DNA from 4 places in the Selenomonas sp. CM52 genome. Region 1 is predicted to be linked to each of the others. Evidence: riboswitches for the same ligand, from Rfam matches in the RefSeq annotation. Region 1 holds a riboswitch; each other region holds the start of a gene.
The links. Region 1 has a riboswitch for cobalamin ahead of HMPREF1153_RS04330 (ABC transporter substrate-binding protein). Riboswitches for the same ligand answer to the same signal wherever they lie in the genome.

Region 1 (3,777 bases):
CGCCTCGTATGATGCGGAAAGAGCTTGGTATACCGCCATCCGTGAGCAATACGGCGGCTTGGCAGGGGCGATGGAACTTTTCGCGCTTCATTCGCGCCGCATGGAAAAGGATTGGGCACATACGGGCGCACTCGATGCGCCTGTGCTGAAAGAGCAGATGGAAGCTTTCTGGCAAAAGGTGGAGCGTGGGGAAAGGGCCGAAAAGGAAGCGGAAGCCCTCGCAAAGGAATTTCGTCGCCTGAAGCGTGCTGCCAAGCAGTTGAAGGAGAAGCTTCCACCGGAAACTCTTGCCGAATGCCTGCCGCAGCTCCAGCTCTTTGCTCAATATGCGGAGTCGGCGGAAACGTCCCTCGCGATGGTGAAAGCGCAGCGCGAAGGAAGCTTTGCGCACGAGGCGGCGCTTTATCAAAAAATCAAGGATGTTCCAACAGAGCAGCAAAAAAAGGAAGAACCGCGTCTCTCCGAGCAGGTGCTCGCAGATTTTATCGCGAGGGCGAAATCGTGGCATGAAATGCAAGAGGTTGGCGTAGGACGGAGGGAAAACTAGCCGATCGGTCTGCGCCTTGACCTCTTGGGAGGTTATGCTAGAATATATCAAAGATGTATGGATGTGCATTTTTCGTAGAGGAGGAGTTCTTTATGTCGTTTCTTGATTTGGCGAAAAAGCGCTATTCTTGCCGCAAGCTTTCGGCGCAGCCCGTGGAGGAGGAGAAGCTGCAAAAGATTTTGGAGGCGGGGAATCTCGCGCCGACCGCCCACAACAATCAGCCGCTTCATATCTGGCTTCTTGAGAGCGCTGAGGCGATGGAGAAGGTTTCACAGACGACATCCTTCATCTTCGGCGCACCCGTCGCCTTTGTTGTGGGCAGCAAGGCGGATGATGCTTGGGTACGTCCCTCTGACAAGAAAAACTTCGCCGATGTGGATGCGAGCATTGCGGCGACGCATATGATGCTGGCGATTGAAGACTTGGGACTTGGGACGACGTGGGTCGCGCATTTCGATGCGCCGAAACTCAAGGAGTTTTTCCCCGAGATGGCGGATTATGAGCTTGTGGCGATTTTTCCCGTCGGCTATCCTGCCGAGGATGCTGCGCCCTCGCCGCGTCATGCCGAGCGTGTGGGTGTAGAGAAGCTTGCCGATTGGCTTTGAGAGATTGTTGTTGCCCCGCTGCACGCATGTTGCGGCGGGGTTTTCCTTATGGAGCGGATTTTGTTGAATGCGAGGAAGATTTATGACATACGTTGAGCGATTGCAGGATATTGTGCGCACGCTGCGCTCCGAACATGGCTGCCCATGGGATCGGAAGCAGACGCATGAGAGCATCAAGCCAGGCTGCATAGAGGAGGCGGTCGAGGTACTCTGCGGCATCAACATCTTAAGGGAGACGGGGAAGGCGGACAACTTGCGCGAAGAGCTTGGCGATCTCCTGCTGCAAGTGATCTTTCACGCACAGCTTGCAGAAGAGGCGGGGCTTTTCACGTTGGAGGATGCAGCGAGAGCCGCTGCAGAAAAGATGGTGCGCCGCCATCCGCATGTGTTTGGCGAGCCTGTCAAGGATGCGGCGGGCAAGTCTCTGACGGAGTGGACGGCGATCAAGGCATGGGAGAAGCGCGGGCGCGAATGGGAGGAAGCGTACCTGCCCGACGCATTTGAAGAGGCGGCGCTGCTCTTGCAGAAGGCGAGGGAACGCAAAAAGCTGTAACCGATGGGCGTTTCAGCTCCTCAACGCCCATTGACACATTGTTCGTTTTATTGTAAGCTGAATCCGAAAACAACTTCATATTTTGCCGATCGGGTGCGCGCTGCGCTTAATAGAGAAGCAGGTGAAAGACCTGCGCTGTTCCGCAGCTGTAATGCAGAGTCGACCTCATGATGTCACTGGGAAACTGGGAAGGCGAGGAAGACGAGGATGCAGAGCCAGAAGAACTGCCCGATCGAAGCGCTGTTATTATTCCTGCGAGAGACAGGAAGGCGTGGCTCGTGTTTCGTGCGCCTTTTTGCTCTTTAGCAAAGAGGCTTTTTATATGTCTGGGCGAAAGTGATGGAAGGAGGTGGATGGAAGGCGCAGAATGATAGGATTGTCTGGAGGAAGGTATGCTGTGAGTATTGGGTGTTATATGCGAGGAGGCATGACAGTGAGGAAACTTTGTATGTTTCTGCTGGCGGCGATGATGATGCTCACCGTCGGCTGCGGAGGCGCGGATCAGGCGAAAAACGAGCGCGCAGAGAAGGGCGAAATCGTGATCTCGGTCGGCAAGTATATGGTAGGCGAGGGTTTCGATCCGACGATGGGATGGGGTCTCTGGGGGCCGGATCCGTTCCACAGCGCATTGATGGGACATGATGAAAAGAATCAGCTCATCAAGGAGCTGGCTACAAACGTTGAACGTTCAGAGGATGGGCTGAAGTATACCTTTACGATCCGGGATGATGCGAAATTCTCTGACGGTCAGCCGCTGACGGCAGAGGATGTCGTCTTTACCTACGAAACGGCGAAGAAGGCGGCCAGCGCCGTGGATCTGACCGCGATGGAGTCGGTGCGCGCCCTGTCCCCGACGCAGGTGGAGTTCAAGCTGTCACGCCCGTGGTCTGTTTTCCTCGAAACGGCGGCATCCCTCGGCATTGTGCCGAAGCACGCCTATAAAGAAGGGTATGCGACGGCGCCGGTCGGCAGCGGTCCCTGGAAGGTCGTCTCGTTCCAAAAGGAACAGCAGCTTGTGATGGAGCCGAACGAATATTATTACGGAGAAAAGCCGAAGCTGAAAAAGGTGACGGCGCTGAATCTGGGCAATGATGCTGTGCTTGCAGCAGCGCAGTCCGGACAGGTCGATCTCGTCTTTGCACCGCCCGAATTTGCGGCGGCAAGCGTGCCGAATATGAAATTGGTAGTGATGGACACCATCGACAGCTTCTGCGTCAATATGCCGCAGGAGCCGGAGCATGACGAAAACGGCATGCTGGTCGGCAACAATGTGACGAGCGATCCTGCCATCCGCCAGGCGCTCAATATCGGCATTGACCGCAAGGCGATCATTGAGAACGCGCTCGACGGTTTCGGAAAGCCGACGATGAATTTTGCAGAAGCTCTTTCTTGGGCGAATAACGATTTGCAGGAATCGGACAACCGCGTGGACGAAGCCGTGAAGATTCTTGAGGCTGCGGGCTGGGTGGATACGGACGGCGACGGCATTCGCGAGAAGAACGGGCAGAAGGCGGAATTCGTCATCAATGGCCGTTCCAATGACCTGCAGCGTTACAATACAGCGGTGGCGCTTGCACAGGATGCGAAGAAGCTCGGCATCAACATCATCGCAAAGTCGACGCCATGGTCGGAGGCCCGCAAGATAGCGCGCAACATCCCGACGGTATGGGCGGGCGGCGACTATACGCCGCAAGTGATCTACAATTATTTCCATTCCTCGCAGGTCGGGGTGAATGTCATCAACAACTCTGCCATGTATCGCAACCCGACGGTTGATGTGCATATCGATCGGGCACTTGCCGCTGCGACCGATGAGGAGATGCTGCGCGAGTTCCGTGCGGCACAGTGGGATGGCATGACAGGGCCGAAGGTCGATATCCCCTATCTTTGGATTGCGACGGTTCAGATGCCGTATTTCGTCAACAATCAGCTCGATCTCGGTCAGCTGCGTGCGGGTGAGCGCGGACAGGGCATGGGGATCCTTATAACACTTGACGAATGGCAGTGGAGGAAGTAAATGGATAAGAGAATCTTCTGCTTTCTTGGGGGCAATCTGTTTCGGCTTGTGCTCC
Region 2 (3,777 bases), on a different contig from region 1:
ATTCGCGAGGAAGATCTTCACGTTATCGCCGTCGTGGCTGTCCCTATACTCCTCGGTGATGCGGCGCAGAGCTTCATAGCGCTCGCTCCAGCGGTGCGCTCCAATTGCCGTGATCTTCTCGGCTGCCTCGCCCGTCTGCAAGGCCTCGCGAAGCTCCGCAATCGTCGCACCGGCCTTCGCCGCCTTGACAGCAGCCTCCGCCTTCTCGCCCTTGCCCGCACTCTTCAATGCCGTGAGGCACTCCTTTTTGAATGTCTCGTCCACATCGGCGAGATAGGCTTCGACATCCTTCTTGCGCTTTTCCATAAGTTCCGCCACATCCTCTGTGCGCGGATCGAGCAGTTTCTCCGTCATATTCGGATACATATTGTTGCCGACGATGCGATCTCTGCGCAGTTCGAGCTTCTTGAAGCGATCTTCAAGCGTCTTTGCGACTTCTTCCTGCACATAGCCGACTTCGAGAGCCTTGACGATACCGCCCTTGCCCTCGATCGTCTGGAATTCTGCCCAAATCTTTTCCTGAATTTCTTTCGTCAGCGTCTCGACTGCCCAAGAGCCGCCCGCTGGATCAATCGGCTGCATAAGGCCGAATTCTTCCTGCAGCATGATCTGCACATTGCGCGCGATGCGGCGCGAGAACTCATCACCCTTGCGAATCGGCTCATCGAACGGAGCGTTCTCAAAGGAGTCAAGTCCGCCGACGACACCGGAGAAGATCTCCGTCGTGTTGCGCAGCATGTTGACGTAAGGATCGTAAACCGTCTTGAAAAACAGTGCGGGACGTGCATGTACGTGGATGCGCTGCGCCTCTTCTCCGCCGCCGAACGCCTTGACGATCTGCGCCCAAATCGGGCGAACCGCACGAAGCTTCGCAATCTGCAGGAAGAAGTTCGCGCCCATCGAGAAGCCGAACATCATCTGCCCTGCCGCCTCGTCGACCGTAAGCCCGCGCTCCATGAGGGCACGCAAGTACGCGACGCCGACGGCGAGCGTCGAGGCGACTTCCTGCACATCGTTGGCGCCGCCGCGCGAAACGGCATCGCTGCGCACCATGATCGTCTTGAGATTCGGCGCATACTGCTTTGCCCAGAGAGCAGCCTCCGCCATCTCATCATAGAGCTGTGGCAGCGAAGCGTAATTCTCGCCGCGCTGAATCAACTCGCCCAAGGGGTCTGCTCCCACGAAGCCGCCGAGCTTTGCGAGGTCACCGCCGTCAGACTTGACGGACGCAGCGACGAGAGACAGCATCGGCAGGGACGAAGCGCCCGCATAGATGTAGAGCGGATGCTGGTCGAGCTTCAAGCCGTTGAGCGTCGTGTGCATATCCTCAACCGTTGTGATATTGCAGCCTTCATCGCCGATTTTTTCAGCATCCTTGGCATCCTTGTTGAGGAGCGTTGCCGAATCGAGGCGGATGTTGTAGATCGTCGAACCCTTGTCCACTTCGCGGTGCAAGAGTTCGTTGTTCTCCTCGGGCAGCGTCTCGTCGCACGACTGCGCGATGCCCCAAGGCTGTTCGATATAGCCGTTCGGACGCACACCGCGCAGGAAGTTGTCCATGCCGGGAAAGTCCGTCCTCGGCAGGATCTCGTCCGTCATCTTGTGGGTGTACATCGGCTCGAATGTGATGCCCTCGTACGTTTTCGTGAACATCTTTTTCTCGAAGGGCGCCCCCTTCAAGAGTGCGACGCATGCCTCTTTCCACTCGTCATACGTCGGCGGTTCGAATTCGTCGAGCGGCACATCGGGGAAACTCGTTTGCTGTTCGGCCTTCTTCAAGATGGCCTGCAGGTCAAGATTCTCGTCCTGACCCTTTGTCTCATTGCTCATATTTCCACAGCCTCCCTTGAAATAATACGGAATACAACAAAAAGCCGCCCTGCAGTCGAGGGCGGCTTCATCATTTTCGTGAACAGGCTTGCAGGAAATCTCTTCTGCACATCATGTCCGTGCAAAGTGCATTTTCCAATAAAAAATCCGGTGCAAATCTGCGCCGGAGAGCCTGCCGTGAAACGACAAAATCCCCTACCCATCGCTCGCAGGTACCAGCGCAAATCGCGCTGACGGTGATGTCAAAACAGGCAGTTCTCCTGGCTCAGATTCATCGTCCGATCATGCCTTCCCAAAGATTTCTCCAGTGGCCTTTTATGAAGGACTCCTCTTACAGTGGCGGGACCGCTCCGGCTTCTACCGAATTCCCTATTAAGTCTTGCGACACCTGTCTCCAACAATATGTTGTTTTCATCTTTATATTAACTCTGTTTATTGGGGATTGTCAATACTCCCGAAGTCTTTTACAATAAAAATATGGTTTGATTCTGCATAGATTTTCTACGATTTTCTACGATTCTTCAAAATTGCACAAGGAGACACAGCATGATCAAAGTTCATGGATCCGTCATCATCGAGCAGGGCGTGACCTTCGCCATCGTCGTCGTCAAGCCCCACGTCACGCAGTACACGGCTCGCGCCGTATCGTTCCGCAATGAGATCGCCCCCTTCTTCCGCAACATGCCCATCGTACTGATGTCGCAGGACAAGGACGGCAATCCGCGCTACTATGGCAGAAAGGACATCGTCGATTTTCTAAAGACGATCAAGGTCGAGCAGATTCCCTGGAAGACGTACCATATTTATTAAGAAACGCAATTGCCGCCAAAAAGCGCCCGCAAAGGCGCTTTTTGGCGGCAATCCATCAGATCATATTCTTGATATAGGCGTCATAAAGCGCCTTGAGTTCCTCGATCTTGTCATACATCTCCACCTGCAGACCCGACGCCACGGCGTAATCGCCTTCGTGCAAGGCCTTGGTGAGAAGCGTGAACAGAGATTTTTCGTCGATGCTGTCCTTCGCGAGATACGAGCGAATGCCGTTGATCTTGTTCCAGTTGTAGGAATCCTGATCCGTCACGAAGGTCGCCTGCACTTCCTTTGCCTTGCGCACGATGTCGCGGTTCTCAGGAATGATGCGGCTGATGAGTTCCGTCTTCCAGCGCAGGAGAGCGCCCGCCTTGAACGCCTCGATGATCTGCGGACGCAGAGCGCCGCCCACCGTGATGGCGGCGACCTTCTCGGGATGATTCTCAAACCCCTGCATATTTTCCCAAACCGTCGCCGGTGGTGCGCCGAAGAGGCGATTTCTTTCCTTTTCGGTGTAATCCTCGAAGACGTCGACCTCGCTACGATAAGCTCGATCCTTTTCAAGATAAAAGCCTTCCTTCCCCGCTTCCTTGGAAAGTTCTGCCAGAAGTTCCTCCGTCGTATGGTGAATCGAGGTCTTCACACCGTCAAGCACTGCAGAATAGACCGCAGCCAAAACAAGGTATATATTGGAATACGGATTGCAGGCGCGCAGTTCGAAGCGCGTCGCATAGGGATTCGCCAAATCGCGAATCAATCCTGCAAGTATCGTGCGGTTGCGCGACGGAATTTCCGGCGTATAGCCGAGCGAAGTGACGATGCAGACGGGCGCTTCAAAGCCGGGCTTCAAGCGGTTGAGCGAATCGTTCGTCGCCGACACGAAGGGATTGATGACCTCATAATTCTTCAAAAGCCCCATGATCGCGCCATAACCGACGGCACTCAGGTAGTCCTTCGTCATATCCTGCGGCGTGAAGAGATTGTGCACCTTGCCGTCTTCCATGACGGCGGCGATGCAGAAATGCGTATGCTCGCCGTTGCCCGCAAGGCCGATCATCGGCTTCGCCTTGAAATTCACCTCAAGGCCGTTCTCACGGAAGACCTCGCGCACCATCGTGCGCACGATCAATTCATTGT
Region 3 (3,777 bases), on a different contig from region 1:
GCACATGAGCCGCTTCTTGGAAATCTTGCAGCAGTGGTGCGACAAGCCCGTAGCGGAAGAAGAGATGGAAGCCATGCTGCAGGACGCGCTTCATCGTCTTGAAGCAGAAACGGCGAAGCTGCGCCTTTCCTTCAAGTATTTCATCGAGAAGGAAGCGCCGGCAAGCGGCAAGAAATCCGTGCTCGACCTTGATTGCTTCTTCGAGGGCGAAAAGCGTGCGGGCGAGGCGATGTCGTTCCGTCTTGGCGTCACCGTGCCTGCGACATCCCTCTGCCCGTGCAGCAAGGCGATCTCGCGCTACGGTGCGCACAATCAGAGGAGTCTTCTGCAAGCAGTCGTCGAGTTCAAGCCGCCCGCGCCGTGCATCTTCATCGAGGATCTCGCCGCGCTCATGGAAGAGCAGGCGTCGTGCCCGATCTATCCGCTGCTGAAGCGTGAAGATGAGAAGTATGTGACGGAAAAAGCATACGAGCAGCCAAAGTTTGTCGAGGACATCCTGCGCGACCTCGTGCTCGCCCTGCGTCCTTTGCCCGGACTCTTTTGGTTCTCGCTTTCCTGCGAGAATTTTGAGTCGATTCACAATCACAGCGCCTATGCGAGTCACGAAGAATATGTGAATTGCGAGGCGCGGACAGCCGGCAAAGAGCAATGATCTGAGAAACTGCGTCAGGCCGCTCTGAGGAGGTGTCAAATGAAGGTGTTCTGCAAGCGTTTCATCGTACCGCTGCTGCTCGTTTTCTTCATCTCGGGCGCCGTCATCTATTCGACGGTCGACATTCATACGTTGAAAAATCTCACGGCGTTCCAGCCGTGGTCCATCGCCCTTGCGCTCCTATGCGTGAGCCTTGGTCTGACGCTTGACGGCACGCGCCTCATGCACCTCGTGAAGATCTCGGGCGAGCACATCACGCTGGGACAGGCGGTGCAGGTGGTCTTCGGCAACTACTTTCTCGCGCTCCTGACGCCGGGGGCAACGGGCGGCGCTGTGGCGCAGCTCATGTTCCTGCGTCATGCAGGCGTACCGGCGGGCAAGGCGACGGTGCTCGTCATCGTGCGAACCCTCGTGTCCATCCTCTTCCTTATATGCTGCATGCCGTTCATTTTCCTGCACGACGCAGGCATCTTGCCTGGCGTGGACAATCATACGCTGATGCTCATCTCTGTCATCGCCTTCGTCGTCATCGCACTCATCGTGCTTGCCTTTCGCGCGAATGCGTTCGACTACATCGTCCTGCGCCTGACGAAGCGACTGAGCACGAAGCGCAGCAAAAAGCTGCTCTCTTTCTATCGTGATCTTAAGATGGGCGTGCATCTCCTCGCTTCCTCGCCCAAGAGCATGCTTCGCATCTTTTTTGAATCAGGCTTCAGTCTCATGTTCATCTATGCCATCGTTCCGTGTCTTCTTTTGGGACTCGGTGTGACAGATGCCGATTGGTACACGGTCATGGGGCGCATGATTTTCCTCAACATGCTGCTCTACTTCACGCCGACGCCCGGCGGCTCTGGCATCGCGGAGGGCGGCTTCGTCTTGCTCTTTGCCGATTCCGTACCGGCAGGCACCGTCGGCATCCTCGCCGTTTGCTGGCGGCTCATCGCCGAGTACATCCCGTTCTTCATCGGCCTTTACTACACCCTCAAGGTGTTTGGCAGAGATTTTATGCATCGACAGATGGAGCAGCAGGAGGATGGCTGAGCGTGCAGGTATATCGCAGGGAGAAATAATGTTTCTTAAAGAAAATTTTTTCGTGCGCTTGCCATGATAGGAACTTTGCTATATAATTACCGATAGTAATTGTTTTCTCAAAAATTCATACAGACGTCATAAGTGTCGCCGATGTATATCGGCGAGCGATGAGAGGAAAATGGGTGAAAGACCCATGCTGTCCCGCAGCTGTAATCGGGGAATTTGTTTCCATGGGAAACGCTGAAATCACTGTTTCTGATGAAAGTGCTGAATGCATCGGCACTTCCTGACATGTCACTGGGGAAAACCCGGGAAGACGGAAACAAACGATGATCCGAGAGCCAGAAAGCCTGCTTATGATAAGATTCATTGCTTGACTTACGAGAGATGGGGAGATGGATGCCAAGGTGTGTTCCGACGGGGGAATATGTCCTTGGTGTTTTGCGCTTGCAGGAAAAATCCGCATGTCTTGTCTTGGTTGACGGACATGCGTTTTTTTATGGAAATGCCGGATAGATGGGCGTTTCCTTATAGAGACCGATTCTGAGGATTCGGTCGCAAATGTCTTTTTTATATGATTTTTAAGGAGATGAGGTATTGCATTGAAAGGAAAAGAATTGATACGCCGCCTGTGTCAGATGCTCATCACGCTCTTTGGCGTGAGCTTCCTGACATTCAGCCTGACGTATCTCTCGCCGGGCGATCCTGCGGAAACGCTCTTGGAGGTCGGCGATTCCGTCGTGTCACAGGAAACGATCGATGCGACGCGCAAGGAGCTGGGACTCGATCAGCCGTTTCTCGTGCAGTATGGGAGATGGCTGGGCGGCGTGCTGCAAGGCGACATGGGACGCTCATATTCGGCGAAGATCCCCGTGTTCGACAAGCTCATGCAGTGCCTGCCGGGCACGCTGGCGCTCGCCGTAGCTGCGACTGCTATGACGGTCTTGATCTCCCTGCCATTGGGCATCGTCGCAGCTCTTTACCGCAACCGCTGGATTGACTATGTGATCCGCGTGCTGTCCTTCTTCGGCGTCTCAATGCCGGGCTTTTGGATCGGACTCGTGCTGCTCTATATCTTCGGATTGAAGCTGCATCTCTTCCCGATTGCGGGCGGTGACATCACGGCGCGAGGCATCGTGCTTCCTGCGTTCACGCTCGCCGTCGTCATGTCGGCGAAGTATACGCGGCAGGTGCGCACGGCTGTCCTCGAAGAGCTTGGACAGGACTACGTCATCGGCGCGAAGGCGCGTGGTCTTTCCATGCAGCGCATCCTTTGGCGTCATGTGCTGCCGAACGCCTGCCTGCCGCTCGTGACGCTCCTGGGGCTTGCCATCGGCTGGCTCTTGGGAGGCGTCGCCGTCATCGAGATGGTATTCTCGTGGCCGGGACTCGGCAAGATGGCCGTTCATGCGATCGAGATGCGCGACTATCCGCTGGTGCAGGGGTTCGTGCTGTGGATTGCCATACTCTACATGCTTATCAACCTCCTCGTCGATATTTCTTACGCGAAGCTTGATCCGCGCTTGAAGAGGGGGGGACGCTGATGGCGAAGGACAGAAAACTTTTCTATCTTTATTCAGTCTTGGTCGTTCTGCTCATTTTGGCAGCGGTCGTCGCGCCGTATCTGGCGCCTTACGACCCGTACACGTCCTCGATGCAGACGTCGCTTCTGCCGCCGTCGTCGGAGCATCTCTTCGGCACGGACAAGCTCGGCAGGGATTCCTTCACGCGCATCCTCTACGGCATGAGGATTTCCATCGCCATGGCGCTCGGCATCGTCTTCATCATGTCCGTCGTCGGCACGCTCATCGGCATCATCGCCGGCTTTACGGGCGGCAAGGTCGACACCTTGCTCATGCGCTTCACGGACATGGTGCTGGCTTTCCCGGGAATCGTGCTTGCTATCGCCATCGCCGGCATGCTCGGCGGCAGCATCGCGAACACGATTCTGGCGCTTTCCGCCGTCGGTTGGACGAGGTACGCGCGACTGGCGCGCAGCCTGACGCTCAAGCTGGCGCAGCAGGACTTCCTCTCTGCCGCCGTCACGAACGGCACGCGCACTTCGATGATCATTTGGCGTCACATCGCGCCGA
Region 4 (3,777 bases), on a different contig from region 1:
TGTATAAGCCGAGAATGAATCTTTAGAGAGACCGACTGTCCTTTTTGCAAGGATTTCGCAGGAAAATTCCCTCGCTTTAGTTTCTTAAAGAAGCAGGAGAGAAAGATATGGACGTCATAGCATTCGTAGGTCCGAGCGGCACAGGCAAGAGTCACCGCGCCTTGCTCGTGGCGCATCAGCATCAGGCGGACGCCATCATTGATGACGGCATCCTGATCAAGGACGGCAAGATCGTCGCCGGTTCTTCCGCCAAGATGGAGAAGAGCAAAATCATGGCGGTGCGCCGCGCCATTTTCGTTCTGCCCGGACATGCGGAAGAAGTGCGTTCTGCTATCGCTGAGTGCAGGCCGCATCGCATCCTCATCCTTGGGACTTCCGAGAACATGGTCTATAAGATCGTGCGCATACTGAAACTGCCGACGATCGAACAGATCATCCACATCGAAGACATCGCGACGCAGCGTGAGATGCAAAAAGCGCGGGACAGCCGACTGAAGCAGGGCAAGCACATCATACCCGTTCCGACGATCGAGCTGAAGCCTCATGCTTCGGGCTTCCTCATCGATCCCATCCAGTCCTTTTTCCGCCGCAACCGCACGCGTCGCCGCAAACTCGGCGAGAAGTCCATCGTGCGCCCGGTGTTCAGCTATTATGGCAAGCTCATCATCGACGATCTGGCAATTCGCGAGATGGTCGTGCGCATCGTGCATGAGAAGGAATACATCTCGAAGGTCGGTTCTGTGCGCGTGCGCCACGTCTGGAAAGGCGACGAGGATCGCGGCCTTGAGATTTCCTGTTCCGTCGTGCTGACCTACGGCAGCCATATTCCGACACTCATCAAGGAGACGCAGCAGCGCGTGAGAACGAAGGTCGAATACATGACGGGACTTTTCGTGCGCGAGGTCGACATCATGGTGCAGGCGCTTTATATCGAAGCGTAAGCTGTACGCACAACATTCAACATTCGTTTTGTGGACGCTGTGCGCCGCCTGCTCATCGAGAAGAAAAGGCGCTCCCCTTACTCTTCGAGGGGGAGCGCCTTTTTCCATGCTTTTGCGAGATCGTCGAAGCGCCAGCGCGCGTTGGCGGCGCTCGTCGAGGGCAGTGCATGAAAGGTGAGATCGTCGCGTTTTAGAAGTGGCTTGTTGGCACGGCGGAAAGTATCGGCCGATTTGCCGCCGTTCAGGCAGAAGGTGGAGAGGCGCGGATAATGCGCGAGGAGTGCGGTGAAGTCGTTGGGCTTTGCCGCGCGAATCGCTGAGTCCAAGCTGCCTTCGCGCTCGCACGAGGCGATGGAGTCCCAAAGCGCGATATGGTGGCGGAGCAGCATCTGGAGCCGCGCCGCATAGTCCTGCGGCGGCTCACCGCCCTCCAACAGATACGCCATGAGCCGCCAGAAGCGATTCTGCGGGTAGGCGTAGTATTGCTGCGCCCTGAGCGACGCCGCGCCCGGCATCGAGCCGAGAATGATATGCGTGCAGTTTGCGTCGATGCTCGGAGGAAAGCCGACGCAGGTGAAGGGAGAAGCGGGCATGAGCAGGACTCCTTTGCAGTGGAATTTGACGAATCTGCTTTTACGTCGTATAATAAGCGTGGAAAGGGTGCTACTGGTAACGGTCAGCCCCGCTAGAGAAATTTGGGTTAAGAAAGCCCGCCTCTTCCGGCAAAGACTAGGCGGGTTTTCTTATGCTTTCAGAACGATGAGGATGAAAAGCGTTACCAAGAGCAACGCAATCAAATCATTAATCGTCATAAGCAACGCCCTGCTGAGCCGTCCAAGAAGCAAGCTCAAAGGGCGCGGCTGATTGGCAAACGGCTCGTATGCGAAAACGTCCCAAGAATGCAAGCGCAAAGCGCGCCGCATGATTGGCTGACGTTGACCGCCAAGGAGGGCTAAGAATCGACCGCCACCGTTGTAGTAGCACCGTCTATATTATAGCACACTTCCAATCTTCATGGGAAGATTCCCGAAAAGGAAGCGCCTTCATGGTGCTGCGAGCGGAGCGAGCGCAGCGATGCTTCTGCAGTCGTTGGGCTGAGCATAGCTTTCATAGGAGACGAAGGGAAGGGGCTGCCTTTTGGCAGCCCCTTGTCGTTCTTCTTAAAGTGCATTGACAAGCCGAGAGTTTTGCGGTAGCATAGGGTCTGGATTAAGTCTAGTTATAATTTCATAAGTTACAGCGGAGAAAATCACGCTGTGGAGCAGGTACCCGCAAGGGTCTAAGAGAAAATCCGGTTATGCCGGAGCGGTCCCGCCACTGTGAGGGGAGCGAAGCTGCAAGGATGTCACTGGGGTACTTCCCTGGGAAGGCGCAGCCGAGCGATGAACCGAGCCAGGAGAACTGCCTGCTTGACGATCACCGTTTGACCTGCGAGCGATGGGAAGGGGATTCTTCTTTGCATCCGTGCGCCTTTGCGCTGCTGCATAAGGGAGCCTTTCTCTTCGAGGGGGAAAGGCTCTTTTTTATGGATGCTTTTCTCGCAGAAAGTTGGACTTCACTGCTATCTAAGCTTTGTCGCAGGAGGCGGTAAAGGGAGGAAAAAGTTTGAAGAAAAGTTTCTTTGCCATAGTCCTAGTCGTCGTCTGCCTGCTGCTGACGGCGTGCCGTATCGCGCCGGAGGCGGCGCAGGGCGGCGCAGGAAGCTATACGGTCACGGACAGCCAAGGTACGGTCGTCACCGTGCCTGCGAAACCACATCGCATTGTCACGCTTTCGATGAGCACGGACGAGGTCATGCTTGGTCTTGTGCCGCCCGAAGATATGGCAGCGGTAAACAGCCTCCTTGACGATCCTGTAAGCTCGAATGTTGTGGATCTTGCGAAGAAGGTGGAAAAGCGCGTCGGCAATCCGACGGTCGAAGAGCTCGTCGCGCTTTCGCCTGATCTCGTCATCGTGCCTGACTGGGGTGACCTCGCCATTGTACCGTCGCTTCGTGAAGCGGGACTTACCGTCGTCGTCTGCAAGGGCGCGAGGAATCTCGCTGAGATTAAGGAGACGATCGCGCTTCTCGCGCAGGCGGCAGGCGTGCCCGAACGCGGGGAAAAGCTCCTCGCGATGATGGACGAGCATCTTAAAGGCATAGAGAAGAAGGTCAGCGCCATCCCCGAGAGCGAGCGCAAGACAGTCGTCTTGATCTCCCTGATGTCGGGTTATGGCGGCATCGGCTCCAGCTTTGACGACGCCTGCCGCTATGCGGGCGTGAAGAACGGCAGGTCGGCGCTCGGCATCCGCGACGGCCAGGCCATGACGAAGGAGCAGCTCGTCGAGATCAATCCAGACATCCTCTTCGTGCCGACGTACAACGACCATGGGAAATTCGACGTCGACAAGTTCCGCAAGGAATACTTCGACGATCCGTCCCTGCAGACGGTCAAGGCCATCCGCGAGCATCGCCTCGAAGAACCGACGGAAGCCTATATCTACAACTGCTCGCAGGACTTCGTACTTGGCGTGCAGGAAATCGCCTATCGCGCATACGGAGACGCTTTCGCCCAAGGACGCGAAGAGCATCTCTCGGCGGTGGAATAAGGATTCATTAAAATCATCAAGGAGGAGAAATGAGCATGAAGAGCAAGAAAATCTACGGCAAGGATGGTTTGACAAGGAAGGTGTTGGCGGCTTTTTTTGCGTCGAGTCTCTGTTGCGCACCGGTGTTCGCGGCAGAAAACGATGCGGCTGACGAAGCGACAGAGAATGCAGTGAACGACCTCGGCGCGACCGTCGTGACGGCGGAGCGCATCCCGACAGAGCGCATGGACACTCCAGCCAACGTCAC

Region 2: linked by a shared signal. The riboswitch ahead of HMPREF1153_RS06745 (methylmalonyl-CoA mutase family protein) and the one ahead of HMPREF1153_RS04330 (ABC transporter substrate-binding protein) in region 1 are both predicted to bind cobalamin.
Region 3: linked by a shared signal. The riboswitch ahead of nikB (nickel ABC transporter permease) and the one ahead of HMPREF1153_RS04330 (ABC transporter substrate-binding protein) in region 1 are both predicted to bind cobalamin.
Region 4: linked by a shared signal. The riboswitch ahead of HMPREF1153_RS07975 (ABC transporter substrate-binding protein) and the one ahead of HMPREF1153_RS04330 (ABC transporter substrate-binding protein) in region 1 are both predicted to bind cobalamin.

The regions. Positions count from the first base shown of each region.
Region 1 is NZ_ALNM01000019.1:99,224-103,000, forward strand. It holds gene HMPREF1153_RS04315 (protein O-GlcNAcase) at 1-547, shown strand, start outside; gene HMPREF1153_RS04320 (nitroreductase family protein) at 640-1,152, shown strand; gene HMPREF1153_RS04325 (MazG nucleotide pyrophosphohydrolase domain-containing protein) at 1,235-1,705, shown strand; cobalamin riboswitch at 1,780-1,952, shown strand; gene HMPREF1153_RS04330 (ABC transporter substrate-binding protein) at 2,133-3,722, shown strand; gene HMPREF1153_RS04335 (ABC transporter permease) at 3,723-3,777, shown strand, end outside.
Region 2 is NZ_ALNM01000028.1:18,732-22,508, forward strand. It holds gene HMPREF1153_RS06745 (methylmalonyl-CoA mutase family protein) at 1-1,830, opposite strand, end outside; cobalamin riboswitch at 2,063-2,237, opposite strand; gene HMPREF1153_RS06750 (hypothetical protein) at 2,377-2,640, shown strand; gene HMPREF1153_RS06755 (glutamine synthetase) at 2,696-3,777, opposite strand, start outside.
Region 3 is NZ_ALNM01000010.1:52,915-56,691, forward strand. It holds gene folE2 (GTP cyclohydrolase FolE2) at 1-652, shown strand, start outside; gene HMPREF1153_RS01765 (lysylphosphatidylglycerol synthase transmembrane domain-containing protein) at 692-1,693, shown strand; cobalamin riboswitch at 1,807-2,057, shown strand; gene nikB (nickel ABC transporter permease) at 2,287-3,228, shown strand; gene nikC (nickel transporter permease) at 3,228-3,777, shown strand, end outside.
Region 4 is NZ_ALNM01000030.1:83,916-87,692, forward strand. It holds gene HMPREF1153_RS07950 (PHP domain-containing protein) at 1-26, shown strand, start outside; gene HMPREF1153_RS07955 (Asp23/Gls24 family envelope stress response protein) at 108-941, shown strand; gene HMPREF1153_RS07960 (DNA-deoxyinosine glycosylase) at 1,019-1,534, opposite strand; cobalamin riboswitch at 2,188-2,365, shown strand; gene HMPREF1153_RS07975 (ABC transporter substrate-binding protein) at 2,547-3,530, shown strand; gene HMPREF1153_RS07980 (TonB-dependent receptor plug domain-containing protein) at 3,566-3,777, shown strand, end outside.